3 regions of the Streptomyces sp. NPDC058872 genome follow, and region 2 is predicted to be linked to each of the others. Evidence: predicted binding sites of a transcription regulator. Region 2 holds the regulator's gene; each other region holds the start of a gene.
What was found. The regulator HrcA, encoded in region 2, represses chaperone genes, less so after heat shock. The targets are predictions, from matches to a motif close to TTNGCACTCNGNNNNNCNGAGTGCNAA.
Positions count from the first base shown of each region.

Region 1: a site for HrcA is predicted at 8,024-8,050, ahead of groES (co-chaperone GroES). Genes of this name have one in related genera too.
Region 3: a site for HrcA is predicted at 7,690-7,716, ahead of groL (chaperonin GroEL). Genes of this name have one in related genera too.

Region 1 covers NZ_JBHYMK010000009.1:102-10,256, reverse strand. Annotated here, with positions in the region: gene ACFW22_RS07520 (alpha/beta fold hydrolase) at 1-474, shown strand, start outside; gene tsaE (tRNA (adenosine(37)-N6)-threonylcarbamoyltransferase complex ATPase subunit type 1 TsaE) at 485-985, shown strand; gene ACFW22_RS07510 (hypothetical protein) at 1,101-1,259, shown strand; gene ACFW22_RS07505 (hypothetical protein) at 1,390-1,953, opposite strand; gene tsaB (tRNA (adenosine(37)-N6)-threonylcarbamoyltransferase complex dimerization subunit type 1 TsaB) at 2,050-2,706, shown strand; gene rimI (ribosomal protein S18-alanine N-acetyltransferase) at 2,739-3,203, shown strand; gene tsaD (tRNA (adenosine(37)-N6)-threonylcarbamoyltransferase complex transferase subunit TsaD) at 3,203-4,297, shown strand; gene ACFW22_RS07485 (hypothetical protein) at 4,294-4,548, shown strand; gene ACFW22_RS07480 (polysaccharide deacetylase family protein) at 4,605-5,489, shown strand; gene ACFW22_RS07475 (SAM-dependent methyltransferase) at 5,521-6,708, opposite strand; gene ACFW22_RS07470 (polysaccharide deacetylase family protein) at 6,838-7,752, shown strand; gene ACFW22_RS07465 (hypothetical protein) at 7,749-8,003, shown strand; gene groES (co-chaperone GroES) at 8,150-8,458, shown strand; gene groL (chaperonin GroEL) at 8,577-10,155, shown strand, end outside.
Region 2 covers NZ_JBHYMK010000034.1:14,134-24,288, reverse strand. Annotated here, with positions in the region: gene rpsT (30S ribosomal protein S20) at 269-535, opposite strand; gene lepA (translation elongation factor 4) at 721-2,586, shown strand; gene ACFW22_RS21770 (AMP-dependent synthetase/ligase) at 2,784-4,661, shown strand; gene hemW (radical SAM family heme chaperone HemW) at 4,709-5,941, shown strand; gene ACFW22_RS21760 (DUF3097 domain-containing protein) at 5,977-6,780, opposite strand; gene ACFW22_RS21755 (MBL fold metallo-hydrolase) at 6,903-7,631, opposite strand; gene hrcA (heat-inducible transcriptional repressor HrcA) at 7,780-8,799, shown strand; gene dnaJ (molecular chaperone DnaJ) at 8,800-9,939, shown strand; gene ACFW22_RS21740 (nitronate monooxygenase) at 10,071-10,155, shown strand, end outside.
Region 3 covers NZ_JBHYMK010000108.1:1,561-11,715, reverse strand. Annotated here, with positions in the region: gene ACFW22_RS34890 (immune inhibitor A domain-containing protein) at 1-1,783, opposite strand, end outside; gene ACFW22_RS34885 (trehalose-6-phosphate synthase) at 1,968-3,404, opposite strand; gene ACFW22_RS34880 (hypothetical protein) at 3,487-3,900, opposite strand; gene ACFW22_RS34875 (glucosyl-3-phosphoglycerate synthase) at 4,017-4,985, opposite strand; SAM riboswitch class I at 5,135-5,329, shown strand; gene thrC (threonine synthase) at 5,323-6,630, shown strand; gene ACFW22_RS34865 (MoaD/ThiS family protein) at 6,645-6,923, shown strand; gene ACFW22_RS34860 (cold-shock protein) at 7,332-7,535, shown strand; gene groL (chaperonin GroEL) at 7,883-9,511, shown strand; gene ACFW22_RS34850 (SRPBCC domain-containing protein) at 9,638-10,108, shown strand; gene ACFW22_RS34845 (CPBP family intramembrane glutamic endopeptidase) at 10,127-10,155, opposite strand, start outside.

The DNA.
Region 1 (10,155 bases), on a different contig from region 2:
GTCCGGCGGGTCCTGCCGGGCGTCCTGCGGGCGCTCGGCTCCCAGGCGGAGCTGGTCGAGCGCGGTCGACGGGCGACCGCCGACCTCTTCGCCGGGCTGATCAAGAAGTACTCGTTCGCGTCGAAGGACGTCGACCCGGCGGTCGCCCGCTTCGCCGAGCGGATGATCGAGTCGACCCCGATCGACGTGGTCGCCGCCTTCTACCCGGCCTTCGCCGAGCACGACAAGGCCGCCGCCCTCGCCGCCTTCGAGGAACTGCCGGTGCTCGCGCTCGCCGGGGACAACGACCTGGTCACCCCCAGCTCGCACACCGAGGCCATCGCCGGCCTCCTCCCGGACGCGGAGCTGGTCATCGTCCCGGACGCCGGCCACCTGGTGATGCTGGAGCACCCGGAGGCGGTCACCGACCGGCTGGCCGACCTGCTGGTGCGGGCCGGTGCCGTGCCGGCCGGGGGGACCCTGCACAGGGACTAAGTTTGCGGGTATGGAAGCAGCCCACCCGCCCGTCTCCGGCGCCACCCTCTCCGTCGACTCCCCGCAGCAGATGCAGGAGCTCGGCCGCCGGCTCGCGAAGATCCTCCGCCCCGGCGACCTCGTCATGCTCACCGGTGAGCTCGGTGCCGGGAAGACCACCCTGACCCGCGGCCTCGGCGAGGGGCTCGGCGTGCGGGGCGCCGTCACCTCCCCGACCTTCGTCATCGCCCGCGTCCACCCGTCCCTGGTCGGCGGTCCGGCCCTGGTGCACGTCGACGCGTACCGCCTCGGCGGCGGACTCGACGAGATGGAGGACCTCGACCTGGACGTCTCGCTGCCCGAGTCCGTGGTCGTCGTCGAATGGGGCGACGGAAAGGTCGAGGAGCTGACGGACGACCGGCTGCACCTCCTGATCCACCGGGTGACCGGCGACACCGACGACGACCGGCGCACGGTCGTGCTGCGCGGGATCGGAACCCGCTGGGCGGACGAGGACCTGGCCGCGCTCTAGGACGGCGGTCCGTAGGTTCCGACAACGTGTCGGGAAGGTGTTGCGTGGGTCCCGCGAGCCGTGGTCACATGGAGGCACGAGCTGGTTAGGTGTACCTAACCTACGGGAGGCATGCATGGCGACGCCAGAACGCGCGGAACCCGGCGGGGGCCACGTCTCGATGAGCGAGCTGTTGGCTTCCTGCGCGGCTGCCCGAGCCCTCTCGACCCCGCCGCCCGAGCAGGCGGAGCGGGCGCAGGAGGACGAGGAAGCGGTGCGGGACGAAGCGGCCTGAGCCCGGGTCCGAGGACGGGGGCGACGGTCGGGCGGGCCGTGCGGGGGAGGGCGTTCGCCGTGGGCCGTCCCCCGGAAGACGTACGTCTGGAACCGGGCCGCCGGGGGCGGGGTCCCCCTTCCGGGAGGCCTCAGGCGACGACGACGACCTTCGCGCCGATCACCGCGAACAGCCACATCGCGTCGCCGTCGGCCCGCTTCATGCGAATGCCGCCGGTCTTCCGGGCCGGGTCCGGGGAGGGCGTCGAGCCGTCCACCGCCGCACTGAAGCCGACCGTCACGTCCTCGGCCGTCGTGAACCGCACCACGTGCTCGATCTGCACCCCGTCCGAACCGCGCACCGAGCCCGAGCGCGAGGTCACCCGGTACGCCCCCGGCAGCGGGTCGACCGTGCTCGGCCACACCGTGAACGTGCGGGTCGCCTTGCCCTTCCCGTCCACGATCCACACCCGGCGGTCGGCGAGCGCGTACACCACCCGCTCGCCGCTGCCCGAATCCACCGGGACGGCCAGGGGGTCCTTGACCGGTTGGGGCACGCCGCTCGGCGAGGTCGAGGGAACGGCCGCGCCCGGAGTCCGCGGCTTCACCGACAGATCGGCGGGTGCGTTCGCCGAAGCCTGGTAGGCCAGGACGCCGACCACGACGACGGCCGCCGCGGTGAGCCCGGCCACGAATCCCGAGCTGCTCCTTGCCACCGTGCCCACCTCTCGTACGTACGTGTCGAAGGGTGACGGTAGCAGCAGCCCGCCCGAGGGTCGGGGCAGCGTGCCCGGGAGCCGTAGGCTGTTCGCGTGCTGTTGCTCGCCATGGATACCGCCACTCCCGCCGTCACCGTCGCCCTCCACGACGGCGAGGCCGTCGTCGCCTCGTCGAGCCAGGTCGACGCCCGTCGCCACGGGGAGCTGCTGCTGCCCGCCGTCGACCGGGTCCTCACCGAGGCGGGGCTCACGCTCGACGCCGTCACCGGCGTCGTCGTCGGCGTCGGCCCCGGTCCCTACACCGGCCTCCGGGTCGGCCTCGTCACGGCCGCGACCTTCTCGTCGGTGCTCGGCGTACCGGTGCACGGCCTGTGCACCCTCGACGGCCTCGCGTACGCCTCCGGGATCGAGGGGCCCTTCGCCGTCGCGACGGACGCCCGCCGCAAGGAGGTCTACTGGGCGCGGTACCAGGACTCCCGCACCCGGGTGACCGACGCGTCCGTCGACCGGCCCGCAGACATCGCCGACGCGCTCGCCGGGCTTCCCGTCGTCGGTGCCGGCGCCCGGCTGTACCCCGAGGCCTTCCCGGACGCCCGCGACCCCGAGCACCAGTCGGCCGCCGCGCTCGCCGGGCTCGCCGCGGAGCGGCTCGCCGCCGGCGGCGACGGCTTCCTCGACCCGCTGCCGATGTACCTGCGCCGCCCCGACGCCCAGGTGCCGAAGAACTACAAGGTGGTCACTCCCACGTGAGCGCCTCCGTGACCGGGGCGGTGCTGCGCGAGATGCGCTGGTGGGACATCGAGCCGGTGCTCGCCCTCGAAGCCGACCTGTTCCCCGAGGACGCCTGGTCGGCGGGGATGTTCTGGTCCGAGCTCGCCCATGCCAGGGGCCCGCGGGCCACCCGCCGCTACGTCGTGGCGGAGGACCCGTCCGACGGCCGGGTCGTCGGGTACGCCGGGCTCGCCGCGGCCGGCGGGCTCGGCGACGTGCAGACGATCGCCGTCGCCCGCGACCAGTGGGGCACCGGCCTCGGTGCCCGGCTCCTCACCGAACTGCTCCAGCACGCCACCGCCTTCGAGTGCGACGAAGTGCTCCTCGAAGTGCGCGTGGACAACACCCGGGCCCAGAAGCTCTACGAGCGCTTCGGCTTCGAGCCCATCGGTTTCCGGCGCGGCTACTACCAGCCCGGAAACGTGGACGCGCTCGTGATGCGACTGACCGTTCAAGGAACTGGGACTGAGATCTGATGGCTGCTGACGAACCGCTGGTACTCGGAATCGAGACCTCCTGCGACGAGACCGGCGTCGGCATCGTCCACGGGACCACCCTCCTCGCCGACGCCGTCGCCTCCAGCGTCGACACCCACGCCCGCTTCGGCGGCGTCGTGCCCGAGATCGCCTCCCGCGCCCATCTGGAGGCCATGGTCCCGACGATCGAGCGCGCGCTGAAGACGGCCGGGATCTCCGCGAAGGACCTCGACGGCATCGCCGTCACCGCGGGCCCCGGCCTCGCGGGTGCGCTCCTCGTCGGCGTCTCGGCCGCCAAGGCGTACGCCTACGCCCTCGGCAAGCCGCTGTACGGCGTCAACCACCTCGCCTCGCACATCTGCGTCGACCAGCTGGAGCACGGCAAGCTGCCCGAGCCCACGATGGCCCTGCTCGTCTCCGGCGGGCACTCCTCGCTGCTGCTCTCCAGTGACATCACCTCCGACGTGCGGCCGATGGGCGCCACCATCGACGACGCGGCCGGTGAGGCCTTCGACAAGATCGCCCGCGTCCTCGACCTCGGCTTCCCCGGCGGACCGGTCATCGACCGGCTCGCCAGGGAGGGGGACCCGGCGGCGATCGCCTTCCCGCGCGGTCTGAGCGGTGCCAAGGACCCCGCGTACGACTTCTCCTTCTCCGGCCTCAAGACGGCCGTGGCCCGCTGGATCGAGGCCAAGCGGGCGGCCGGCGAGGAGGTCCCGGTGCGGGACGTCGCCGCGTCCTTCCAGGAGGCGGTCGTCGACGTGCTCACCCGCAAGGCCGTCCGGGCCTGCAAGGACGAAGGCGTCGACCACCTGATGATCGGTGGCGGCGTCGCCGCCAACTCGCGGCTCCGGGCCCTCGCCGAGGAGCGCTGCGAGCGGGCCGGGATCCGGCTGCGGGTGCCCCGCCCGGGCCTGTGCACGGACAACGGCGCGATGGTCGCCGCCCTCGGTTCCGAGATGGTCGCCCGCAACCGGCCGGCCTCCGACCTGGAGCTGTCGGCGGACTCCTCGCTGCCGGTGACCGACCCGCACGTCCCCGGCCACTCCCACGACCACGTGCACGAGGTCAGCAAGGAGAACCTGTACTCGTGAGGCTCACGCTCATGTGGGAGGCCCGGGCCTCCCGGGGCCGGGGTGCCGAGCTCCTGGAGTGGGCGCGGGCGCAGGTGCTCGCCCGTGAGCCGGTCCGCCGGGAGGTCTTCCGCGCACCCCAGGACCGGGTCCTCGTGCTGACCTGGTGGGACGCGGAGGCCTTCGACACCGAGCTGCCCGAACTGCCCGAACCGGACGCGGAGCTGATCACCCGTCCGGTGCACCGGTGGCGCTTCGAATCGGTCGAATAGGCGCAGGGGTTCGAGGGTCGGGCAACCTTTCGGGGTGATCGTGCATCCCACAGCGCGTGAAGAAGAAGCTCGCGCTGTGGACCGCCCTGACCGCCGTCGCCCTCGCGTTGGCCGGCTGTGCGACGGAAGGGGCCTCCGCCGCGGGCCCCCGGACCCCCGCGCCCGCCTCCCCGTCCGCCGCGGCCACCGGGAAGCCCGTGGCCACCGGGAAGCCTGCGGCGGACGGGGAGGCGGGGCGGGCCGGGAGCGGGGCCGCCGCCGTCGCCGCGTACCGGAAGTGGGGCCTGAAGCCCCTTCCGGCCCCACCCGCCCCGCCCTCCGTCAAGCCGGTGGTCCGCGAGCCCGGCGGGCCGGTGCCGGTCATCAGCGAGATCCCCACCCGCGAGAAGGTCGTCTTCATCACGATCGACGACGGGGCCGAGAAGGACCCCGCCTTCGTCCGGATGATGGAGGACCTCAAGGTCCCCGTCACGATGTTCCTCACCGACGCGGCGATCCGCGCCGACTACGCGTACTTCGAGCCGCTGGTCGCCCAGGGCCACGGCCTCGCCAACCACACCCTCACCCACCCCAACCTGCGCACCCTCTCCGCGCAGGCCCAGCGCCGGGAGATATGCGGCCAACAGACCGGGCTGAAGGAGCGGTACGGCACGGCCCCGCGCCTCTTCCGACCGCCCTACGGCAACTGGAACGAGGCCACCCGCGCAGCGGCGGGGGAGTGCGGGGTCGACGCGATCGTGCTCTGGCGCGAGTCCATGCAGATCAAGGACATGCAGTACCAGCGGGCCGACCGGAAGCTCCGCCCCGGTGACATCATCCTCGCCCACTTCCGGGGGCCTTCCGAGCTCAAGGGCCGCACGATGACCGAGATGACGGCGACGCTGCTGCGCCGCATCCAGGAACAGGGCTTCACGGTCGCCCGGCTGGAGGACTACGTATAGCCGCTCCCGGGGCGGCCCGCGGGGCAGGGGGCTACGGCTTGTCCGCCGGCCGGCCGATCAGCATCGTCGGGGCGCCCGCGACCCGGGTGAGCAGCACGGTCGCCGCCCCGGGCCCCTTCGGCTTCACCCGGCGCCGGATCTCCTCGGGCTCGACCGCCGAGCCGCGCTTCTTCACGGTGAGCGTGCCGACCTCGCGCTCCCGCAACAGGGCCTTCAGCTTCTTGAGGTTGAAGGGCAGCACATCGGTGATCTCGTAGGCGGTGGCGTACGGGGTGGGGGTGAGCGCGTCCGCCGTGACGTAGGCGATCGTCCCGTCGATCAGGCCCCCGCCCAACTCCTCGGCCACCTCGGCGACCAGGTGCGCCCGGATGACGGCGCCGTCCGGTTCGTAGAGGTAGCGGCCGACCGGCCGGACCTCCGGATCGGGGAGCCCCCGGCCGGTGAGCCCGACGCCGGACGGCAACAGGGTGGCGCGGCGGGCGCCGGGCTCCGTGCCGAACCAGAGCACGGCCTCCTTCACGTCCCCGCCGTCCGAGATCCACTCGGCCTCGGCCTCCTCGGGCACCGCCTCGTGGGGAATCCCCGGGGCGACCTTGAGGGCGGCCCGCGGGGCCCGGCGGGCCGCCCCGATCGCCCAGGACAGCGGCGGGGAGTACGCCTCGGGGTCGAAGATCCGCCCCCGGCCGCCGCGTCGCGCCGGGTCGACGAAGACCGCGTCGTACGGGCTCGTGTCGATCTCGGTCACGTCCGCGCACCGGACCTCGATCAGCCCGTCGAGTCCCAGCGCCTCGGCGTTGGCCCGGACCACCGCGGCGGTCAGCGGATCGCGGTCGACGGCGAGGACGGAGACGCCGGCGCGGGCGAGGGCGATCGCGTCGCCGCCGATGCCGGAGCACAGGTCCGCGACGCCGTCGACGCCCAGCGCCCGCATCCGGCGGGCCCGGTACGCGCCGACCGAGGCGCGGGTCGACTGCTCGACCCCGTGGGGCGTGAAGTACATCCGGTGCGCGTCCTCGGCCCCGAACTTCGCCACCGCCCGCTGTCGCAGCCGGGCCTGTCCGAGCGCCGCGCTCACCAGCTCGGCGGGATGGTCGCGGCGCAACCGGGAGGCGACCGCCAGCTCCTGGGCGGGGTCGTAGTCGCGCAGGGCGGCGAGGAGCGTCTGCCCCTCGGGGGCGAGCAGGGCGGAGAAGGAGGCGAGGTCGGTCACCCGTCCCATTGTGGGCCCTGGGCCGCTGTGGGCCGGGCGGGGGACGAACGGCGCGGTACGGCGGTGTCGCGGCTCGAAGGGGCTCGTGCGCTGACAGGATGCGGCGCCATACAGCTCGTACGACAAAAGGACCACGCGATGACATATGGTGCGCACCGCCCCCGCCGGACGCTCGGGGCGGCGCTCGCCGTCGCCGCCCTCGCCGTGGCCGCCACGGCCTGCTCCGGGGGCGCCGAACCCGAGCGCGACGCCCCCGCCCCCGCCGCCGGTCAGCAGGCCCAGGGGTCGGCGGGCGCCCTCGCCGCCTACGTCGAGAAGGTCCGCGCCCAGCGGGCCGCCCGCGCGCTCGCCGCCAAGAAGTGGGGCCTCGCGGCGACCCCGCTGGACGCCCCCGCCCCGCCCGTGACCAAGCCGAAGATCACCACCCGCAAGGGCTTCGAGACGGACGGCAAGGGCCTGCCGCCCGTCTTCACCACCGTGCCGACCCGGCAGAAGGTGGTCTTCCTGACCATCGACGACGGTGCGGAGAAGGACCCCCAGCTGCTGCGGATGATGAGCGAACTGCACATCCCCTACAGCGCCTTCCTGAGCAACTACCTGGTCAAGGACGACTACCCCTACTTCGCGAAGATGCAGAAGTCGCAGGAGGCCGGGGTCTCGCTGCACAACCACACCCTCAACCACCGCTATCTGCCCGGCCTCTCGTACAGCGAGCAGAAGCGCGAGATCTGCGGCATGCAGGACGTCATCCAGAAGCGCTTCGGCACGCGGCCCCCGCTCTTCCGGCCGCCGTACGGCAACTACAACGAGGACACCCTCCGCGCCGCGCAGTCCTGTGGCGTCAAGGCGGTCCCGCTGTGGGCCGCCGAAGCCTTCCCCGACCACATGGAATGGCGCGAGTGGGACCGGGACCTGCACCCCGGCGACATCGTCCTCACCCATTTCCGCGGCAAGGAGGACTGGAAGGGCAGCATGCCGGACATGATCCGTCGGGTGATGAACGTGATCACGGCCAAGGGCTACGCCGTCGCGAAGCTCGAGGACTACGTGTGAGGACGCGGGGACGGCGCTGGGTCGCCGCAGTCGCCGCGACCGGCGCGCTCTTCGCCCTCCCGGCCTGCGCCTCCTCGGTGGACCCGATCGAGCGGCTCGGCCGGAAGGCGGCGGAGCGGGTCACGACCCGTCCCACGCCCGCCCGGGAGGTGCGGGCGGCGGTGGACGCGAAGGAGTGCGGGGGGCTGCGGGAGCGGACCCCGATCACGCCACAGGGCGATGAATTGGCACTCCGCTTGACCGAGTGCTAATCGCGGTCATAGTCTCGGCTCTGGCACTCCCCACTGGAGAGTGCCAACACAGCGACGGGCAGGTCCGGCACCCGCGACGACGGATCCACCTGGTCGCCACCTCAGACAGTTAACCCCGTGAGATCTCCGAAGGGGGAGGTCGGATCGTGACGACCACCAGCTCCAAGGTTGCCATCAAGCCGCTCGAGGACCGCATCGTGGTCCAGCCGCTCGACGCCGAGCAGACCACCGCCTCTGGCCTGGTCATTCCGGACACGGCGAAGGAGAAGCCCCAGGAGGGCGTCGTCCTGGCCGTGGGCCCGGGCCGCTTCGAGAACGGCGAGCGTCTGCCGCTCGACGTCAAGACCGGCGACATCGTGCTGTACAGCAAGTACGGCGGCACCGAGGTGAAGTACAACGGCGAGGAGTACCTCGTCCTCTCGGCTCGCGACGTCCTCGCGATCGTCGAGAAGTAATTCTCCGAAGTACCGAAGTACCTGAAGCAGATGCTTTGAGCTGCGCCCCGAGGCCCCTTCCCAGGCGCCCCGGGGCGCGGTTCGTTCCACCCGAATCCGAGAGGGCTGAACCGCTCCCATGGCGAAGATCCTGAAGTTCGACGAGGACGCCCGTCGCGCCCTTGAGCGCGGCGTCAACAAGCTTGCCGACACGGTCAAGGTGACGATCGGCCCCAAGGGCCGCAACGTCGTCATCGACAAGAAGTTCGGCGCCCCCACCATCACCAACGACGGTGTCACGATCGCCCGCGAGGTCGAGATCGAGGACCCGTACGAGAACCTCGGCGCCCAGCTGGTGAAGGAGGTGGCGACCAAGACCAACGACATCGCGGGTGACGGCACCACCACCGCCACCGTGCTCGCCCAGGCCCTGGTCCGCGAGGGTCTGCGCAACGTCGCCGCCGGTGCTTCCCCGGCCGCCCTGAAGAAGGGCATCGACGCCGCCGTCAAGGCCGTCTCCGAGGACCTCCTCGCCACCGCGCGCCCGATCGAGGACAAGTCCGACATCGCCGCCGTCGCCGCGCTCTCCGCGCAGGACCAGCAGGTCGGCGAGCTCATCGCCGAGGCGATGGACAAGGTCGGCAAGGACGGCGTCATCACCGTCGAGGAGTCCAACACCTTCGGCCTGGAGCTCGACTTCACCGAGGGCATGGCCTTCGACAAGGGCTACCTGTCCCCCTACATGGTGACCGACCAGGAGCGCATGGAGGCCGTCCTCGACGACCCCTACATCCTGATCCACCAGGGCAAGATCTCCTCCATCCAGGACCTGCTGCCCATCCTGGAGAAGGTCATCCAGGCCGGCGCCAGCAAGCCGCTGCTGATCATCGCCGAGGACGTCGAGGGCGAGGCCCTCTCCACCCTCGTCGTCAACAAGATCCGTGGCACCTTCAACGCCGTGGCCGTCAAGGCCCCCGGCTTCGGTGACCGCCGCAAGGCGATGCTCGGCGACATGGCGACGCTCACCGGCGCCACCGTCATCGCCGAGGAGGTCGGCCTCAAGCTCGACCAGGCCGGTCTCGACGTGCTCGGCACCGCCCGCCGCGTGACCGTCACCAAGGACGACACCACCATCGTCGACGGCGGGGGCAACTCCGAGGACGTCGCGGGTCGCGTCAACCAGATCAAGGCCGAGATCGAGTCCACGGACTCCGACTGGGACCGGGAGAAGCTCCAGGAGCGCCTCGCGAAGCTCGCCGGCGGCGTGTGCGTGATCAAGGTCGGCGCCGCCACCGAGGTGGAGCTGAAGGAGAAGAAGCACCGTCTGGAGGACGCCATCTCCGCGACCCGCGCCGCGGTCGAGGAGGGCATCGTCTCCGGTGGTGGCTCCGCGCTCGTCCACGCCGTCAAGGTCCTGGAGGGCAACCTCGACAAGACCGGTGACGAGGCCACCGGTGTCGCGGTCGTCCGCCGCGCCGCGGTCGAGCCGCTGCGCTGGATCGCCGAGAACGCCGGCCTGGAGGGCTACGTCATCACCTCCAAGGTGGCGGAGCTCGACAAGGGCAACGGCTTCAACGCCGCCACCGGCGAGTACGGCGACCTGATCAAGGCCGGCGTCATCGACCCGGTGAAGGTGACGCGCTCCGCCCTGGAGAACGCCGCCTCGATCGCCTCCCTGCTCCTCACCACCGAGACCCTCGTGGTGGAGAAGAAGGAGG
Region 2 (10,155 bases):
GCGGTGGGCCGCGCGGGGCTTGCCGGGTGCCGGCGCTCCGGTGTCGGACCTGCGGCCCGCTGTCGGGCCCTCCCGCCCGCCCCGCGGAGCGGGTACGGCGAAGGCCCCGGTCTCCTGGGGAAGGAGAGGACGGGGCCTTCGACGTTCAAGCAGATGGGCTCGCACCCGCGTGGCGAACGCGTCCGCGCGCGAGTCCTGGTTGGCCGGGCGGGAGCGGGAGAGAGGGCCCGCTGGGTCCCGTACGGCCGGTGGAGCGTGAGATCAGAGCTCAGCCCTGGAGGGAGGCAACCTTGATCGCCAGCGCCGACTTCTTGTTGGCGGCGGCGTTCTTGTGGATGACACCCTTCGAGACAGCCTTGTCGAGCTGACGCGAGGCGGCGCGAGTGGCAACGGTGGCCTTCTCGAGGTCGCCGGCGGCGACAGCCTCACGGGCCTTGCGGATCGCGGTCTTGAGCGAGGACTTGACGGCCTTGTTGCGCAGGCGCGCCTTCTCGTTCGTCTTGTTCCGCTTGATCTGGGACTTGATGTTCGCCACGAAAAGAGCCTTTACAGGTTCGGTGTTCCTTCTGGATGCGCCGCGCAGCTGAGAAGGCGTACGAGGCACAGCTGTCCACGGTATCAGCCACCCTCAGGGCGGCCCAAACCGGGCGCCGGGCGGCGGGCATGGGACCATGGTGTCTACGTATCCGTTCTGAACATCGCCCGAGACGAGATCCCTGCGTGCCCGCGACTCCTACCAACGTGCCCGAGCCGAGCCGTACCGACCCGGCTCTGATCCGCAACTTCTGCATCATCGCGCACATCGACCACGGCAAGTCCACGCTCGCCGACCGGATGCTCCAGCTGACCGGTGTGGTCGACCAGCGGCAGATGCGCGCCCAGTACCTCGACCGGATGGACATCGAGCGGGAGCGCGGCATCACGATCAAGTCCCAGGCGGTGCGGTTGCCCTGGGCGCCGACCGAGGGTCCGGCCCAGGGCAGTACGCACATCCTCAACATGATCGACACCCCTGGGCACGTCGACTTCACGTACGAGGTCTCGCGCTCCCTCGCGGCCTGCGAGGGCACGATCCTGCTGGTCGACGCGGCCCAGGGAATCGAGGCACAGACCCTCGCCAACCTCTACCTGGCGATGGAGAACGACCTCACGATCGTTCCGGTCCTCAACAAGATCGACCTGCCGGCCGCGCAGCCCGAGAAGTTCGCCGACGAGCTCGCGAACCTCATCGGCTGCCAGCCCGAGGACGTCCTCAAGGTCTCCGCCAAGACCGGCATGGGCGTCGAGGCCCTGTTGGACCGGGTCGTCCAGGACATCCCGGCTCCGGTGGGCGTCGCGGACGCCCCCGCCCGCGCGATGATCTTCGACTCGGTCTACGACTCGTACCGCGGTGTCGTCACGTACGTGCGTGTCGTCGACGGGCAGCTCAACAAGCGCGAGCGCATCCGGATGATGTCGACCGGCGCCACCCACGAGCTCCTGGAGATCGGCGTCTCGTCCCCGGAGATGACCTCGTCCGACGGCCTCGGCGTCGGCGAGGTGGGCTACATCATCACCGGTGTGAAGGACGTCCGCCAGTCCAAGGTCGGTGACACGATCACCTCCCAGCACCAGGGCGCCAGCGAGCCGCTCGGCGGGTACAAGGACCCGAAGCCGATGGTCTTCTCGGGGCTCTACCCGCTGGACGGCTCCGAGTACCCGGACCTGCGCGAGGCGCTCGACAAGCTGCAGCTCAACGATGCCGCGCTGGTCTACGAGCCGGAGACCTCCGCCGCGCTCGGCTTCGGTTTCCGCGTCGGCTTCCTGGGGCTGCTCCACCTCGACGTCATCCGTGAGCGGCTGGAGCGCGAGTTCGGGCTCGACCTCATCGCCACCGCCCCCAACGTGGTCTACCGCGTGGTCATGGAGGACGGCAGCGAGCACACGGTGACGAACCCCAGCGAGTTCCCCGAGGGGAAGATCAGCGACGTCTTCGAGCCCGTCGTGCGCGCCACCATCCTCGCCCCGAGCGAGTTCATCGGCGCGATCATGGAGCTCTGCCAGACCCGCCGCGGCACCCTGATCGGCATGGACTACCTCTCCGAGGACCGGGTCGAGATCCGCTACACCCTGCCCCTCGCCGAGATCGTCTTCGACTTCTTCGACCAGCTGAAGTCCAAGACGCGCGGATACGCCTCGCTCGACTACGAGCCCACCGGCGAGCAGGCGTCCAGCCTGGTCAAGGTGGACATCCTGCTGCACGGCGACAAGGTCGACGCCTTCTCCGCCGTCACCCACAAGGACGCCGCGTACGCCTACGGCGTCCGGCTCGTCGCCAAGCTGCGCGAGCTCATCCCGCGGCAGGCGTTCGAGGTGCCGATCCAGGCCGCCATCGGCTCCCGGGTCATTGCCCGCGAGACCATTCGAGCCATCCGGAAGGACGTCCTCGCCAAGTGCTACGGCGGTGACATCTCCCGGAAGCGGAAGCTGCTGGAGAAGCAGAAGGAAGGAAAGAAGCGCATGAAGATGGTCGGCTCGGTGGAGGTGCCCCAGGAGGCCTTCATCGCCGTCCTCTCCAGCGACGAGTCCTCCGGCAAGAAGAAGTAGCCGGACCGTCGGGAAGCGCCGTTCCGTGCAACCAACGGGTCCACGTGCCGTGTGCGCGTGGGCCCGTTCGTTATGAAGCGACGCCCTGCAGCCCCTTACGCGCCGGTCCCCCGCCCTTTAGTCTGAACCCGGCTCGAAGGTTACTCGCCAGTTAGTTACGAACCACCAGAAGGCACCGCCGCCGCCCGGAGGACGTCGTGAGCGACACACAGACCCAGATCGAGAACCGGCCGCCCTCCGTGGCGACCCTCTTCCTTGAGCGCGTCGAGCGGACCCCGGATGCGGAGGCCTATCGCCACCCGGTTCCCGCTGCTTCCGGCAGCGGACCGGACGACTGGAAGTCGCTCAGCTGGGGACAGGCCGCCGAGCGGGTCTACGCGATCGCCGCCGGCCTCATCGACCTCGGCGTCCGGCCCGAGGAGCGGGTCGCCCTCGCCTCCTCCACCCGGGTCGAGTGGATCCTCGCCGACCTCGGCGTGATGTGTGCCGGCGCCGCGACCACCACGGTCTACCCGCAGACCAATGCGGAGGAGTCGGCGTTCATCCTCTCCGACTCCGAGTCGAAGGTCCTCATCGCCGAGGACGCGGCCCAGGTGGCCAAGGCCGTCGAGTGCCGAGCCGACCTGCCCGACCTCCACCACGTCGTGGTCATCGACCCGGCCGGCGTCGACACCGGGGACGAATGGGTCGTGACCCTCGCGGACCTGGAGGCCCGCGGCAGGGCCTACCTGGAGGAGCACCCCGACGCCATCAAGGAACGCGTCGCCGCGATCACCTCCACGCAGCTCGCCACCCTGATCTACACCTCGGGCACCACCGGCCGCCCCAAGGGCGTGCGCCTCCCGCACGACAACTGGTCGTACATGGCCAAGGCCATCGCCGCCACCGGTCTCGTCACCCAGGAGGACGTGCAGTACCTGTGGCTGCCGCTCGCCCACGTCTTCGGCAAGGTCCTCACCTCGGGCCACATCGAGGTCGGGCACGTCACCGCCGTCGACGGCCGCGTCGACAAGATCATCGAGAACCTTCCGGTGGTCCGGCCGACCTACATGGCCGCCGTGCCCCGCATCTTCGAGAAGGTCTACAACGGGGTCGCCAGCAAGGCCCGTGCCGGCGGCGGCGCCAAGTACAAGATCTTCCAGTGGGCGGCCGGCGTCGCCCGCGAGTACGCCAAGACCACCCAGGACAACTTCCGCCGCACCGGCACGGCCTCCGCGCCCTTCGGCCTCTCGGCCAAGCACAAGGTCGCCGACGCGCTCGTCTACGGCAAGATCCGCGAGGCCTTCGGCGGGAACCTGCGCGCCTGCATCTCCGGTTCCGCCGCCCTCGCCCCCGAGATCGGGTACTTCTTCGCCGGCGCCGGCATCCACATCCTGGAGGGCTACGGCCTCACCGAGTCCTCCGCGGCCTCCTTCGTCAATCCCGGCGAGGCCTACCGCACCGGCACCGTCGGCAAGCCGCTCCCCGGCACCGAGGTCCGGATCGCCGACGACGGCGAGATCCTGCTGCGCGGCCCCGGCATCATGGAGGGCTACCACGGCCTGCCGGAGAAGACGGCCGAGGTACTGGAGTCCGACGGCTGGTTCCACACCGGTGACATCGGCGAGCTGTCCGCGGACGGCTACCTCCGGATCACCGACCGCAAGAAGGACCTGATCAAGACGTCCGGCGGAAAGTACATCGCCCCGGCGGAGGTCGAGGGCCACTTCAAGGCCGTCTGCCCCTTCGTCTCGAACATCCTCGTCCACGGTGCCGACCGGAACTTCTGCACCGCCCTGATCGCCCTCGACGAGCCGGCCATCCTCGGCTGGGCCGCCGAGCACGGGCTCGGCGGCGCGTCGTACGCCGAGGTCGTCGCCGATGCGCGGACCCAGAAGCTGGTCCAGGGGTACGTCGACCGTCTCAACGAGGGGCTCCAGCGCTGGCAGACGATCAAGAAGTTCCGCCTGTTGCCGCGCGACCTCGACATCGAGCACGGTGAGCTCACGCCGTCCCTCAAGCTGAAGCGGCCGGTCGTCGAGCGGGCGTACAAGGACCTCATCGAGGAGATGTACGAGGGCTCGCGCGAGGCCTGACCGGCGAGTGGGAGGGTCACCCCGGGCAGTACGGGACAATGGGTCCCATGCCTTCCGTACTGCCCGATGGTGAGCCCGTTCCCGAAGACGGGGCGCTGCCCCCGCAGGCCCTCGCAGGCGCCGTGGACCGGCCGCTCGGGTTCTACCTGCACGTCCCGTACTGCGCGACGCGCTGCGGCTACTGCGACTTCAACACGTACACGGCGAGCGAACTGCGCGGTACGGGCGGTGTGCTCGCCTCGCGCGACAACTACGCCGAACAGGTCGCCGAGGAGATCCGGCTCGCCCGGAAGGTCCTGGGGGACGACCCGAGGCCGGTCCGCACCGTCTTCGTCGGCGGCGGCACGCCGACCCTGCTCGCCGCCCGGGACCTGGTCCGCATGCTGGCGGCCGTCCGCGACGAGTTCGGGCTCGCGGACGACGCCGAGGTGACGACGGAGGCCAACCCGGAGTCCGTCGACCCGGCCTACCTCGCGGAGCTGCGCGACGGCGGCTTCAACCGGATCTCCTTCGGGATGCAGAGCGCCCGCCGGCACGTCCTGCAGGTCCTCGACCGCACCCACACCCCCGGGCGCCCCGAGGCGTGCGTCGCCGAGGCGCGGGCCGCGGGCTTCGAGCACGTCAACCTGGACCTGATCTACGGCACCCCGGGGGAGTCCGACGACGACTGGCGGGCCTCGCTGGAGGCGGCGATCGGGGCCGGGCCGGACCACGTGAGCGCCTATGCCCTGATCGTCGAGGAGGGCACCCAGCTGGCGCGCCGCATCCGGCGCGGCGAGGTGCCCATGACCGACGACGACGTGCACGCCGACCGGTACCTGATCGCGGACTCGGTCCTGGCCGGGGCCGGATTCGAGTGGTACGAAGTCTCCAACTGGGCCGCTTCCGAGGCCGGGCGCTGCCTCCACAACGAGCTGTACTGGCGGGGCGCCGACTGGTGGGGCGCGGGCCCCGGTGCCCACTCGCACGTGGGCGGCGTGCGGTGGTGGAACGTGAAGCATCCCGGCGCGTACGCCGCGGCGCTGACCGGCGGGAGGTCGCCGGGCGCCGGGCGCGAGGTCCTCTCGGACGAGGACCGGCGGGTGGAGCGGGTGCTGCTGGAGCTGAGGCTCCGCGACGGGTGCCCGCTGGACCTCCTGCGCCCGCAGGGCCGCATCGCGGCCGAGCGCTCGCTGGCCGAGGGGCTGCTGGAGCCGGGGCCGTACGGGGCGGGGCGCGCGGTCCTGACCCTGCGCGGGCGACTGCTCGCCGACGCGGTGGTGCGCGACCTGGTGGACTGAGGGGCACCCGGCCGACGGGCGGCCCCGCGCCGGGGTCAGGGCACCGTCACGTGGTCGATCAGGCGTTCCACCGCACCCAGCAGCTCCGGCTCGAGGTCCCGGTACGAGGTGACCCTCGACAGGATGTGCTGCCAGGCCGCACCCGTGTGGGCCGGCCACCCCAGGGCCCGGCAGACGCCCGTCTTCCAGTCCTGGCCGCGGGGGACCGTCGGCCAGGCGGGGATGCCCAGGGAGGACGGCTTCACGGCCTCCCAGACGTCGACGTACGGGTGGCCGACGACCAGGACGTCCGGAGAACTCACCCGGGCCGCGATCCGGGACTCCTTGGAGCCCGGGACCAGGTGGTCCACCAGCACCCCCAGACGGGCGTCCGGCGCCGGACCGAACTCCGCGACGATCGACGGCAGGTCGTCGACGCCCTCCAGGTACTCCACGACCACGCCTTCGATCCGCAGGTCATCGCCCCAGACCCGCTCGACGAGCTCCGCGTCGTGACGGCCCTCCACGTAGATCCGGCCCGCCCGGGCCACCCGTGCCCGCGCCCCCGGGACCGCGATCGAGCCGGAGGCCGTGCGGGCCGGTCGTGCCGGGCCGGCCGCGGAAGGGCGCACCAGGGTCACGACCTCGCCCTCCCACAGGAAGCCGCGCGGTTCCAGCGGGAAGACCCGGTGCTTGCCGAAGCGGTCCTCCAGGGTCACCGTGCCCGCCTCGCAGCGGATCACCGCCCCGCAGAAGCCCGTCGTGACCTCCTCGACGACGAGGTCGCGGTCGGCCGGGACCTCCGGGACGGGCTTCGTCTTCTTCCAGGGGGGCGTCAGGTCCGGGTCGTAGCTGCGCATGGGCTCGATTCTGTCCGGGGCACGGGGCACGGGGCACGGGGGCGGCCGGGTGGGCCGCCCGCCCTCCGGAGGCGGCCGAAAGGGCGTCAGGTCCACGTGCGGGCCGCGCACTTCGGGTGACGTTAGGCCACGCCGAAGCGGCGTGCCAGTTCATCGCGCTGGCCCCGCACGAACGCGGCGTCCACCACCGCCCCGTGGCCCGGTACGTACGCCGCCCGCCCGCCGCCCAGGGAAAGGAGGCGGTCCAGGGCGTCCGGCCAACGGGACGGGACGGCGTCCGGGCCCGCCTGGGGCTCGTCCGACTCCTCCACCAGGTCGCCGCAGAAGACGACCTCGCGCGAGCCCGGTGCGCAGAGCGCCAGGTCGTGCTTCGTGTGCCCGGGGCCGACGTTCGCCAGGAGGACCTGGCGGTCCCCCAGGTCGAGCGTCCACTCGCCCGAGACCACGTGCCGCGGGGCCACCAGGACGTCCGCCGCCTCCGCAGCCGCCACCGGGTCCAGGCCGTGTCGTACCGCGTCCGTGCGCAGGGCTTCCCGGTCCCTGGCCCCGCTCAGCAGTTGGTCGCTGCCCACCGCGCCGAACACCTCCGCGCCCGCGAACGCGGCGGTGCCGAAGACGTGGTCGAAATGGGGGTGCCCCAGTGCGATGTGCGTCACTCTCCGGCCGCCGGTGAGCCCCTCGATCTGCGTCCGCAGCTCCGCGCCCTCCGCGAGCGAGGAGCCCGTGTCGTACAGCAGCACCCCCCGTGAGCCCAGCACCAGGCCCACCGTGGCGTCCCAGCCTGGCAGTCGTCGCCGGCCCACCCCGTCCGCGAGCCGCTCCCATCCGTACGCTTCCCAATCCACGTCCATGGGGCGACGCTAGCCGGTGCGGGCGCCGCCTCCTTGCCAGGAGCGATGCCCGCCGCCGTACACTGGCCGGGGAATCGCTGGCACTCGGACAGGGGGAGTGCCAAAAGCGGAGCAACCGGAACGACGACGACAGGCGGAGGTGCGCACGATGCTCAGCGAACGCAGACTCGAGGTCCTGCGCGCCATCGTGCAGGACTACGTCGGGACGGAGGAGCCCGTCGGCTCCAAGGCGCTCACGGAGCGCCACAAGCTCGGGGTGTCACCCGCCACCGTGCGCAACGACATGGCCGTCCTGGAGGAGGAGGGCTTCATCGCCCAGCCCCACACCAGTGCCGGTCGCATCCCGACCGACAAGGGCTACCGGCTCTTCGTCGACCGGCTCGCCGGCGTCAAGCCGCTGTCGACGCCCGAGCGGCGGGCGATCCACAACTTCCTGGACGGTGCCGTCGACCTCGACGACGTCGTCGGCCGTACGGTCCGTCTGCTCGCGCAGCTGACCCGACAGGTCGCCGTCGTCCAGTACCCCTCGCTGACCCGTTCGACCGTCCGGCACGTGGAGCTGCTCTCGCTGGCCCCGGCCCGCCTGATGCTCGTCCTCATCACGGACACCGGTCGGGTGGAGCAGCGCGTCATCGACTGCCCCGTGCCCTTCGGCGAGACCTCGCTCGCCGATCTGCGGGCCCGGCTCAACAGCCGGGTCGTCGGTCGTCGGTTCGCCGACGTCCCGCAGTTGGTGCAGGACCTTCCCGAGTCCTTCGAGGAGGCCGAGGACCGCGCCACGGTCTCCACCGTGCTCGCGACCCTCCTCGAAACGCTCGTCGAGGAGCACGAGGAGCGGCTGATGATCGGCGGCACCGCCAATCTCACCCGCTTCGGACACGACTTCCCCCTGATGATCAGGCCCGTCCTGGAGGCACTGGAGGAGCAGGTCGTGCTCCTCAAGCTGCTCGGCGAGGCCAAGGAATCCGGCATGACCGTACGCATCGGGCACGAGAACGCCCACGAGGGGCTGAGCTCCACGTCCGTCGTCTCGGTCGGCTACGGTTCGGGCGGCGAGGCAGTCGCCAAACTCGGCGTGGTCGGACCGACCCGCATGGACTACCCCGGAACGATGGGAGCGGTACGCGCAGTGGCACGTTACGTCGGACAGATCCTGGCGGAGTCGTAAGTGGCCACGGACTATTACGCCGTGCTCGGCGTACGCCGCGACGCGTCCCAGGACGAGATCAAGAAGGCGTTCCGGAGGCTCGCGCGCGAGCTGCACCCGGACGTCAATCCCGATCCGAAGACGCAGGAGCGCTTCAAGGAGATCAACGCCGCCTACGAGGTCCTCTCGGATCCGCAGAAGAAGCAGGTCTACGACCTCGGCGGCGACCCGCTCTCGGCCTCCGGCGGGGGCGGTGCGGGCGGTGGCTTCGGGGCGGGTGGCTTCGGCAACTTCTCCGACATCATGGACGCCTTCTTCGGCACGGCCTCGCAGCGCGGTCCGCGTTCGCGCACCCGCCGCGGACAGGACGCCATGATCCGCCTGGAGATCGACCTCAACGAGGCGGCCTTCGGCACCACCAAGGACATCCAGGTCGACACGGCGGTCGTCTGCACCACCTGTTCGGGTGAGGGCGCCGCACCCGGCACCTCCGCGCAGACCTGCGACATGTGCCGCGGTCGTGGCGAGGTGTCCCAGGTCACCCGGTCCTTCCTCGGCCAGGTCATGACCTCCCGGCCCTGCCCGCAGTGCCAGGGCTTCGGCACCGTCGTCCCGACGCCGTGCCCGGAGTGCGCGGGCGACGGCAGGGTCCGGTCCCGCCGCACCCTCACGGTCAAGATCCCGGCCGGCGTCGACAACGGCACCCGCATCCAGCTCGCGGGCGAGGGCGAGGTCGGTCCCGGCGGCGGTCCCGCCGGCGACCTGTACGTCGAGATCCACGAGACCCCGCACGAGGTCTTCCAGCGGCGCGGCGACGACCTGCACTGCACGGTCACCATCCCGATGACGGCGGGTGCGCTCGGCACCAAGGTGCCGCTGCAGACCCTCGACGGCGTCGAGGAGATCGACATCCGCCCGGGAACGCAGTCGGGCCAGTCGATCCCGCTGCACGGCCGGGGCATCACGCACCTGCGGGGCAACGGCCGGGGCGACCTGATCGTGCACGTCGAGGTGACCACCCCGGGCAAGCTCGACGCGGAGCAGGAGCGACTCCTGCGCGAGCTGGCCAAGCTGCGCGGCGAGGAGCGGCCCACCGGCCAGTTCCAGCCGGGACAGCAGGGGTTGTTCTCGCGGCTCAAGGACGCGTTCAACGGGCGGTAGGCGCTCGTGCGGACGGGGGGACGGGGCACCGGAAGGCGCGGACCCGTCCCTCCGCCCGTCTCCGGAGCAGGCCCTTCCGCGATCTGACGGACGGATTCGGCCCGGAAGCAGGGGCATGGCACGATGCCCACATGTCCACCACCGCACTGAACGGTCTCTCTCGTTTCCCGATCGTGCAGGCCCCCATGGCGGGTGGCGCCGCTGGTCCCGAGCTCG
Region 3 (10,155 bases), on a different contig from region 2:
CGCGGTTCTCCAGCAGGTAGTAGTGCGGGTAGCTGGCGGTCTCGGTGCCGGTCGAGATCTTCCAACGTCCCTGTGCGGTCCAGCCGTTGGTGCCCTGCTCGACGTCGTCGGTCAGCAGCGTGGTGCCGCCGGAGCCGATGGTGACGTCGTCGAGGAAGGCGCCGGCGAAGTGGACGCCGCCGTCGGTCTGGTAGCGGAAGCGGAAGAGGGACGGCTTGCCCTGGGCGTCGTACGCGTAGCGCAGGGTCGTCCACCGGCCGCTGGAGGAACCGTCGACGGCCGCACCGGCGCGGATCCAGTTGGCGCCGCCGTCGAGCGAGTACTCGGCGAAGAGGTAGTCGTAGTCGGCCTCGATCTCGTACCAGGCGCTCGCCTTGACCGTGATCCGGGAGGCGGCCGGCACGGAGCGGGTGAGGGCCTGGTTGAGGCCGTCGGCCGAGCCGGTCCACCAGGCGTGGCCGCCCGAGGTCGGGGTGGTGTAGGCGGTGCTGCTCGTCTTGTCCGGCAGCGGGACGCGGACCGCCTGGGCCTTGCCGGCGACCTGGAGCTGCGCCGGGTTGAGGGTGTAGGTGCCGTTGCTGCCGAGGGGAGCGTCGACGTGGTCCAGCCAGCCGAGGAAGAGCTTCTCCTCGGCGCCCATGAGGCCCGGGTGGGTGCCGATGCCGGCGTTGGCGGCGTCGCCGTGGCCGAGCCAGGAGCCGGAGCTCATGAGGGTCCAGAAGGCGGTGGAGTTCTCGCCGCCGCCCGTGTCGTAGTAGTCCGGCAGGCCGAGGTCATGGCCGAACTCGTGGCAGAAGACGCCGAGTCCGCCGTTCTCGCCCTCGGTGGTGTAGTCGCCGAGCCAGTACGTGGACTGTCCGATGCGGGCGCCGCCGGCCTTGTTCTGGGTGCCGGAGACGTCCGGGCCGGTGAGGCCGTAGTCGTCGCCGTTGACGTACCAGCGGTGGGACCAGATGGCGTCCTCGCCCTGCGCGCCGCCGCCCGCGTCCTCGCCCATGCCGGCGTGCACGGCCTGGAAGTGGTCGATGTAGCCGTCCGGCTCGTCGAAGTTGCCGTCGTGGTCCCAGTCGTTGCGGTCCCAGACGTCGAACTGGGCGAGGTAGGCGTCGATCTCGGCGGGGGTCTTGCCGGCCGCGATCTGGGCGTCCCACCAGGCGTTGCCGGTGTCCTGGATGAAGGCCCAGGAGCCGCCGGAGTCCTCCACGGAGTTGTCGCCGTAGGTGGAGGCGTTGCCGGGGACCTTGACCCAGTCCTCGACCGTGTTGGTCACCGAGTAGCGGCCGTTGGACAGCTGCTCGTAGTACGTCTTCATGGACTCGCCGGAGCCGTTGAACAGGTTCTCGTAGTAGGACTTCGAGAAGTCGGCGGTCCAGGCGTTGGAGTTGTCCTCGGTCCGGTCGGGCTGCGGTATCTCGTTGTGCAGCGGGCCGGGGACGGTGCCGAGCTTGCCGGACCCCTGGTCGCCGAATTCGGAGAGGATCGTGAAGATCTTCTCCTGGCGGGTGGCGGTCGTGGTCTCGATCTCCGCGAACTTGCCGGGCGCGACCTCGACGACGCCCTCGGCGTTCGCCCTGGCCTTGCCCTTGGCCACCAGGTCGATCGCCGTCTGGCGCAGTTCGGTGCGCTGCTTCGTGAGCGGTCCGGGGCGGTTGTCGGGCCGGTGTGCCTGCGCACCCGTCGGTGCGGCGTCCCGGGCCTCCTGTGCGGCGGCGGGGGTGAGCCCCGCGGCGAGGAGTGCGGTGAGCGCCGACCCGACGGTCATGCCCACGACAATCTTTTTCACGTGTCTTGCGATCCTTCCGCTTGCCTCATGGGGGGAAAACGGATCGCCTGGGGGAACGATCGCCGCAGAGTCTGGCACGAGAGGACCCCTCAGGAGGAGGGGTCCGTACCGATTACCGGGAACCGGATCACCGCTGACCGAAGGACCCGGCGCACCGCACCCGCCGGGTCCTCCCCGTCACCGGCTATCCCCGGAGCGCCTCCAACTGGTCCAGGAACCAGCGCTGCGGGGGAAGGGACGTGGCCGCGACCGCCAGGCGTTTCGTGCGGTCCGCGCGCTCGGTCGACGACATGGACAGGGCGGTGTGCAGGGCTTCCGCGGTCTCCGAGACGTCGAAGGGGTTCACCGTGAGCGCGTCCTCGCCCAACTCCGCGTGCGCCCCCGCCTCCCGGGACAGGACGAGCGCGCAGCCGAGCTCCGAGACCACCGGTATCTCCTTGGCGACCAGGTTCATGCCGTCGCGCACCGGGTTCACCAGGGCCACGTCCGCGAGGCGGTAGGCCGCCAGGGAACGGGTGAAGTCGTCCTCGACCGAGACCAGCACCGGCTGCCAGTCCGCCGTCCCGAACTCGGCGTTGATCTCGTCCGCCAGCTCCGTCACCGCGGCCGTGTACGTGCGGTAGGCGTCGAGGTCCTGGCGCGAGGGGTACGCCGAGGCCAGGTGCACGACCCGGTCGCGCCACTCCGGGTGGACGACCAGCAGCTCCCGGTAGGCGCGCAGGCCGCGCAGGATGTTCTTGGAGAGCTCCGTGCGGTCGACCCGGACGATGGTCCTGCGCCCGCCGACCTCCTCCTGGAGCCGTGCCAGGCGCTCGTCCACCTCCCGGCGGTGCGCCAGCCTCCGGAGCTCCTCGCCGTCCACGCCCAGGGGGTACGCCCCGATCCGGGTGGTCCGCTCCGGGCCCGTCCGGCGCCGGTGCGTCACCCGGCGGCGCCCGTCGCCGCCCGGGGAACCGGGGGACGCCGTCCCGGAGGCGGTGGCGAAGTCCGCGCAGCCCAGGAACGCCGACGCCCATTCCCGGGTGTGGAAACCCAGTTCGTCCGCGCCCAGCATCCCCCACAGCAGTTCTTCCCGGACCCCGTCCGGGAGCATCCGCAGGTACGGGGGCGACGCCCACGGGGTGTGGGTGAAGTGGGCGATCCTCAGGTCGGGGCGGAGCTCCCGCAGCAGGCCCGGGACCAGGGCCAGGTGGTAGTCCTGCACCAGCACCGCCGCGCCCTCCGCGGCCTCCGCCGCCAGTGCCCCGGCGAAGGCCCGGTTGTAGGTGCGGTAGGAATCCCAGCGGCGCCGGAACTCCGCGTCGAAGACCGGCTCGCGCGGAATGTCGTACAGGTGGTGGTGGAGGAACCACAGCACCGAGTTCGCGATGCCGTCGTAGGCGTCGGCGTACACCTCCGGATCGATGTCCAACATGCGCACGCCGGGCTCGCCCGTCCCGCGCCGCACGGCCTCGCGGTCGCCCTCGCCGAGCGCCGCGCACACCCACAGGGTGTCCTGCGAGGAGACGGAGCTCAGCCCCGAGACGAGGCCGCCACCGCCCCTGCGGGCGTCGAGCGAGCCGTCCTCGCCGAGCACGTACGAGACCGGGCCCCGGTTGGATGCCACGAGCACAGTAGCCATGTGGCGAACCTAGCCCGTCCCGGAAACGCTCAAACGTACGTATACGAGACGGGTGGATCCGGCCACGGGGTGTCGCCGCAGCTCAGGGCCGGTCAGGGGCGCGCCGGCCGCGCACCGCGGCCCTCGCCACCAGGCCCGCCGCCGTCAGGGCCGCGGCGAGCGCCCCGAGCAGCCACAGCCGCTCTCCGCCGCTGCCGGTCCCGGCCGTGGCCCCGCCCCGCCCCACCGGCGCGGATCGCTCCGCCCCCGGTGCCGCCTCCGTCGGGCCCTGGCCGGAGAGGGGCACCGTGCAGTGCGCCGGCGGTTCCGCAGGGGGTGTCGGACACCCCGCGACCCTGCCGTCCGCCGGGGCGGAGCGACCGGACGGCGCCGCCCGGTGCCGCGGGTCGAAGGGCTCGACCGCGCCGGCGGCGACCGGTCCCGCCGCCAGCAGCAGCGAGCCCGCGGTGCACACGGCCGCGAGCGCTCTGCCCGGGTGGTGGTGTGTGAGGCGCATGGATCGAAAATCTAGGCAAAGCGGCCGTTGCGGGGGTCGCGCCACGCGCGCCGGCCGCGCTTTCGGGCCGCGGGGCGGGGCCGTCCGGACGCCCGTGCCACCGCCCTCCTCCGGGCTCAGGCCACGCGGCGGTGCGCGTACTCCGCTATCTCGGCGATCGGCGGTCGCTCCTCCGTGTCCACCGCGTACGTCCGCGGCTCGAACCCCTCCGTGCCCCGCTCGAACTGGGTCAGCCTCGGGCGCACCAGGTGTCCCCGGGAGAGCCGCACCTGAGCCGTCCGGTAGATGGCCGCCGCCATCCTGCCCAGTGCCTGCCCGTCCTGGTGCCGGTGCTTGCGCACCCCCACGTCCACCTGGGCCAGTGCGTCCAGGCCCACCGTGTGCAGGGCGTCCACGAGCAGCCCCAGTTCCACTCCGTACCCCACCGGGAACGGCAGCCGTTCGAGCAGGGAGCGCCGCGCCGCGTACTCGCCGCCCAAGGGCTGGACGAAGCCGGCGAGTTGGGGCCAGTGCAGATTGAGCAGCGGGCGCGCCACCAGTTCCGTCACCCGACCGCCCTGGCCGGGGATCCCGCCGGGGGCGGGCCCGTCGCCTCCGGCGCCGAAGGGGCGGTCGTACATCGCCTTGACGAAGTCCACGTCCGGGTCGGTGAGCAGCGGGCCGACGATCCCCGTCACGAAGTCCGCCGAGAAGTCGCGCAGGTCCGCGTCGACGAAACAGACCACGTCCCCGCCCGTCGCCATGAGGGACCGCCACAGGACCTCGCCCTTGCCGGGCACGGCCGGTATGCGGGGGAGCACCTCGTCCCGCGCGACCACCCGCGCGCCGGCCGCCTCCGCCACCTCCGCGGTGCGGTCGGTGGAGCCCGAGTCGACCACCACCAGTTCGTCGACCAGGGGCACCGCCGCCGTCATCAGTTCGCGGCGGATCACGGAAACGATGTCCCCGACCGTCGCCTCCTCGTTCAGCGCCGGCAGGACGACGCTCACCTTCGTGTTCCGTTTGGCGGCGAGGATCCGCTCCAGCGGTCGGTCCGCCACGGACCAGGACCGCCGCTCCAGCCAGCGTTCCACCTCTTCCAGCACGTGATCTCCATCTCGCGGTTCGGACGGCCGGTCCAAGCGTCCGGGCCTTCGGTTACAGTCTTGAACAACGCGGATGCCCGATGCACGTCGGGGTCCCACCCGCGTCGGAGCGCAGGAACGAAAGTCCACCGCGCTTCACAATCGAATACCGCTCATCCAGAGGGGCAGAGGGAAACGGCCCGTTGAAGCCCCGGCAACCCTCCAGTCGGTCACTCGTCACCCGTCTTCGGACCACCATCCAGGTGGAGCCCGACGGGCGCCGCATCACATGCGCGAGGTCCCCGGCTAGGGAAGGTGCCAAATCCGTCTCATGGCGAAAAATTCGCCATTGAGAAAGATGAGGAGAAAGGGCCTCGCCTCCATGGCTGTACAGACCGTCGCACCCACCACCGTCGACCTCGGTCCCGCGTCCGGGCTCTCCTGTCGCGAATGCGGTGAGGTCTTCCCGCTCGGCCCGATCTTCGCCTGTGAGCTCTGTTTCGGGCCCCTCGAAGTCGCGTACGACTTCCCCACCGGTGACCCCGAGGCGCTGCGCAAGCAGATCGAGGCGGGCCCCGCCAACGTCTGGCGCTACGCCCCGCTGCTGCCCGTCCCCGCAGACGTCGCCGAGAAGCCGAACCTGAACCCCGGCTGGACCAAGCTGGTCCAGGCCGACAACCTGGCCCGCGAGATCGGCGTCGCCCCCGGCAAGCTCTTCGTCAAGGACGACTCCGGCAACCCGACCCACTCCTTCAAGGACCGGGTCGTCGCCCAGGCCATCGAGGCCGCCCGCGCCTTCGGCTTCACCACGCTCTCCTGCTCCTCCACCGGCAACCTGGCCGGCGCCGTGGGCGCCGCCGCCGCCCGCGCCGGCTTCCGCTCCTGCGTGTTCATCCCGCACGACCTGGAGCAGGGCAAGGTCGTCATGGCCGGTGTCTACGGTGGTGACCTCGTCGCCATCGAGGGCAACTACGACGACGTCAACCGCTTCTGCTCGGAGCTCATCGGCGACCCGCTCGGCGAGGGCTGGGGCTTCGTGAACGTCAACCTCCGCCCCTACTACGGGGAGGGCTCCAAGACGCTGGCGTACGAGATCTGCGAGCAGCTCGGCTGGGTCATCCCCGACCAGCTCGTCATCCCGATCGCCTCCGGCTCCCAGCTCACCAAGATCGACAAGGGCCTGCAGGAGCTCGTCAAGCTCGGTCTCGTCGAGGACAAGCCGTACAAGATCTTCGGCGCCCAGGCGGAGGGCTGCTCCCCGGTGTCGGCGGCCTTCAAGGCCGGCCACGACGTCGTACGGCCCCAGAAGCCGAACACGATCGCCAAGTCGCTCGCCATCGGCAACCCGGCCGACGGCCCCTACGTCCTCGACATCGCCCGCCGGACCGGCGGCGCCGTGGAGGACGTGAACGACGAGCAGGTGGTCGAGGCCATCAAGGTCCTCGCCCGCACCGAGGGCATCTTCGCGGAGACCGCGGGCGGTGTGACCGTCGGCGTCACCAAGAAGCTCGTCGAGGCAGGTCTGATCGACCCCGACCTCACCACCGTCGTCCTCAACACCGGCGACGGACTCAAGACCCTGGACGCGGTGGCCGACACCTCTCAGGCAACCACCACCATCCGCCCGAGCCTGGACGCGTTCCGCGACGCCGGCCTGGCGCACTGAAAGGTTACGAAGACATGGCCGTGAACGTCCGCATCCCCACCATCCTCCGCACCTACACGGGCGGGCAGTCCGAGGTCCGGGCCGAGGGCGCGACCCTCGCCGAGGTCATCGCGGACCTGGACAAGAACCACACGGGCATCGCCGCCCGCGTCCTGGACGACCAGGGCAAGCTGCGCCGCTTCGTCAACGTCTACGTGAACGACGACGACGTGCGCTTCGAGCAGGGCCTGGAGACGGCCACGCCGGCCGGCGCGGGCGTCTCGATCATCCCGGCGGTCGCCGGCGGCTGCTGAACCGTCCGGTCGTCCTTACGGGGCCCCGTCTTTCTAGAATTGCCCCTTCCGCGCCAATAAGCGGAAGGGGCAATTCTGCATGGTTGAGCGCGGTAGAGTTGGGGAAGTCCCCTCGGCCGCGCATGCCGGACACATATGAGAATGCGTCCCCGCGCGACAAGAAGTAGCCAAACTCCATGCGCGTTGTGTACCTTCTGCGCGCTTTGCCGGGCCCGACTTGCCCCATAAAAAAGGGGATTCTCCCCAATTCCCCTTTCCAGGGCGCCCAGAATTCTCGGTCGAATGACCTGTTGCAGAGGGCAGTTGGACAGATACATTCAGCCGCGGTCGACGCGTTCCGGCGCAGGGTCTGACCCGGGGTTCGTGAAGTGCGGCCCCGCGCAAGGGCCAGTAATAGGGGAGTTAGGCATGGCTCAGGGCACCGTCAAGTGGTTCAACGCGGAGAAGGGCTACGGCTTCATCGCGGTCGACGGTGGTGCGGATGTTTTCGTCCACTACAGCGCGATCCAGATGGATGGTTACCGCAGCCTCGAAGAGGGACAGCGGGTCGAGTTCGAGATCTCGCAGGGTCAGAAGGGCCCGCAGGCGGACATGGTCAAGCTCGCCGTCTGAGCGCGGCGCGATCGGCCACCGACGCAACGCCGTCGAGGGGGCCGCACCCCGGAAGGGGTGCGGCCCCCTCGCGCGTTCCGCTCCGGCCGTCGGGGTGGCACCCGGACCTTCCCGCCGTCCGGCCCGCCGCGCACCTGGGTGTTCTCCGGAACGGCTTGCACTCTCCTAGGGCGAGTGCTAATCATTGGCGTTAGCACTCGGAAGGTGAGAGTGCTACGAGGATCGGGCAGACGAGGCCGCCGGCCGGGTGGGGCAAGGAACCACGCGGAGTCGCGGAGGCCGTCCGTCGCGGGCGTCGGCGCGGTCCTGGAGCGTTATCCACCCCATGTCCGGGAGGACCACTTCACATGGCCAAGATCATCGCGTTCGACGAGGAGGCCCGGCGCGGTCTCGAGCGCGGCATGAACCAGCTCGCTGACGCCGTCAAGGTCACCCTCGGCCCCAAGGGCCGCAACGTCGTCCTCGAGAAGAAGTGGGGCGCCCCCACGATCACCAACGATGGTGTCTCCATCGCCAAGGAGATCGAGCTCGAGGACCCGTACGAGAAGATCGGCGCCGAGCTGGTCAAGGAAGTCGCCAAGAAGACGGACGACGTCGCCGGCGACGGTACGACCACCGCCACCGTCCTCGCCCAGGCGCTCGTCCGCGAGGGCCTCCGCAACGTCGCCGCCGGCGCCAACCCGATGGCCCTGAAGCGCGGCATCGAGAAGGCCGTCGAGGCCGTCTCCGGCGCCCTCCTCGAGCAGGCCAAGGACGTCGAGACCAAGGAGCAGATCGCTTCCACGGCCTCCATCTCCGCCGCCGACACCCAGATCGGCGAGCTCATCGCCGAGGCGATGGACAAGGTCGGCAAGGAAGGCGTCATCACCGTCGAGGAGTCCCAGACCTTCGGTCTGGAGCTGGAGCTCACCGAGGGCATGCGCTTCGACAAGGGCTACATCTCGGCGTACTTCGCCACCGACATGGAGCGCATGGAGGCGTCGCTCGACGACCCGTACCTCCTGATCGTCAACTCCAAGATCTCTTCCGTGAAGGACCTCCTCCCGCTCCTGGAGAAGGTCATGCAGTCGGGCAAGCCGCTGCTGATCATCGCCGAGGACGTCGAGGGCGAGGCCCTGTCGACGCTGGTCGTCAACAAGATCCGCGGCACCTTCAAGTCCGTCGCGGTCAAGGCCCCGGGCTTCGGCGACCGCCGCAAGGCCATGCTGAACGACATCGCCATCCTCACGGGCGGCACGGTCATCTCCGAGGAGGTCGGCCTCAAGCTCGAGAACGCGGGCCTCGACCTGCTCGGCCGCGCCCGCAAGGTCGTCATCACCAAGGACGAGACCACCATCGTCGACGGTGCCGGTGACAGCGAGCAGGTCGCGGGTCGCGTGAACCAGATCCGCGCCGAGATCGAGAACTCCGACTCGGACTACGACCGCGAGAAGCTCCAGGAGCGCCTCGCGAAGCTGGCCGGCGGCGTGGCCGTCATCAAGGCCGGCGCCGCGACCGAGGTCGAGCTCAAGGAGCGCAAGCACCGCATCGAGGACGCCGTTCGCAACGCGAAGGCGGCCGTCGAGGAGGGCATCGTCGCCGGCGGTGGCGTGGCCCTGCTCCAGGCGTCGAACGTCTTCGAGAAGCTCGAGGCCGACCTGACGGGCGACGAGGCCACCGGTGCCAACATCGTCAAGCTGGCCCTCGAGGCCCCGCTGAAGCAGATCGCGGTCAACGCCGGCCTTGAGGGCGGCGTCGTGGCGGAGAAGGTCCGCAACCTGCCCGTCGGCCACGGCCTGAACGCCGCGACCAACGAGTACGTCGACCTCATCGCCGAGGGCATCATCGACCCGGCGAAGGTGACGCGCTCCGCGCTGCAGAACGCCGCGTCGATCGCCGCGCTGTTCCTCACCACCGAGGCCGTCATCGCCGACAAGCCGGAGAAGGCCGCTGCGGCTGCCCCGGGCGGCATGCCGGGCGGTGACATGGACTTCTGATCCCTTCGGGATCGGTGGTTCATCGCTGAACGCGAACGAGGGCGGCACCCCCACCAGGGGGTGCCGCCCTCGGGCGTTCGGCGGATCCTGGAAGGGACGGGTCTCCTCCGGGAAGGGGCCGGAACCATGGTCACCCTGTTCACCACGCCGGCCGACCGCGAACTGGTCGTCACCCGCACCTTCGACGCCCCGCCGAGCAGCGTCTGGAGCGCCTGGACGCGCCCCGAGCACGTGCGGCAGTGGTACGGCTCCGCCGCCCTGACCACCTCGGTCGTGGACATCGACCTGCGCATCGGCGGTGCCTGGCGCTGGGGACAGACCGCTCCCGACGGCCAGGAGATCGTCTTCTCCGGCACCTACGAGGACGTCGTCCCGGTGGAGCGGCTCGACTACACGGAGGTCTTCGAGCAGATGCCGGGCGACGACCCGGTCCGCATCACCCTCACCTTCGACGCGACCCCCGACGGCGGCACCGCCCTGACCAGCACCTCCTTCTGGCCCTCGAACGAGATCAGGGACCAGGCCCTGGCGGCGGGCATGGAGGCGGGGGTCAGGGAGCAGTACGACCGGCTCGCCACGTACGTGCGGACCCTGTGAAGGGCCGGTGCCGGCGGATCAGGGGCTCGGGGCGGGGACGGGCGACG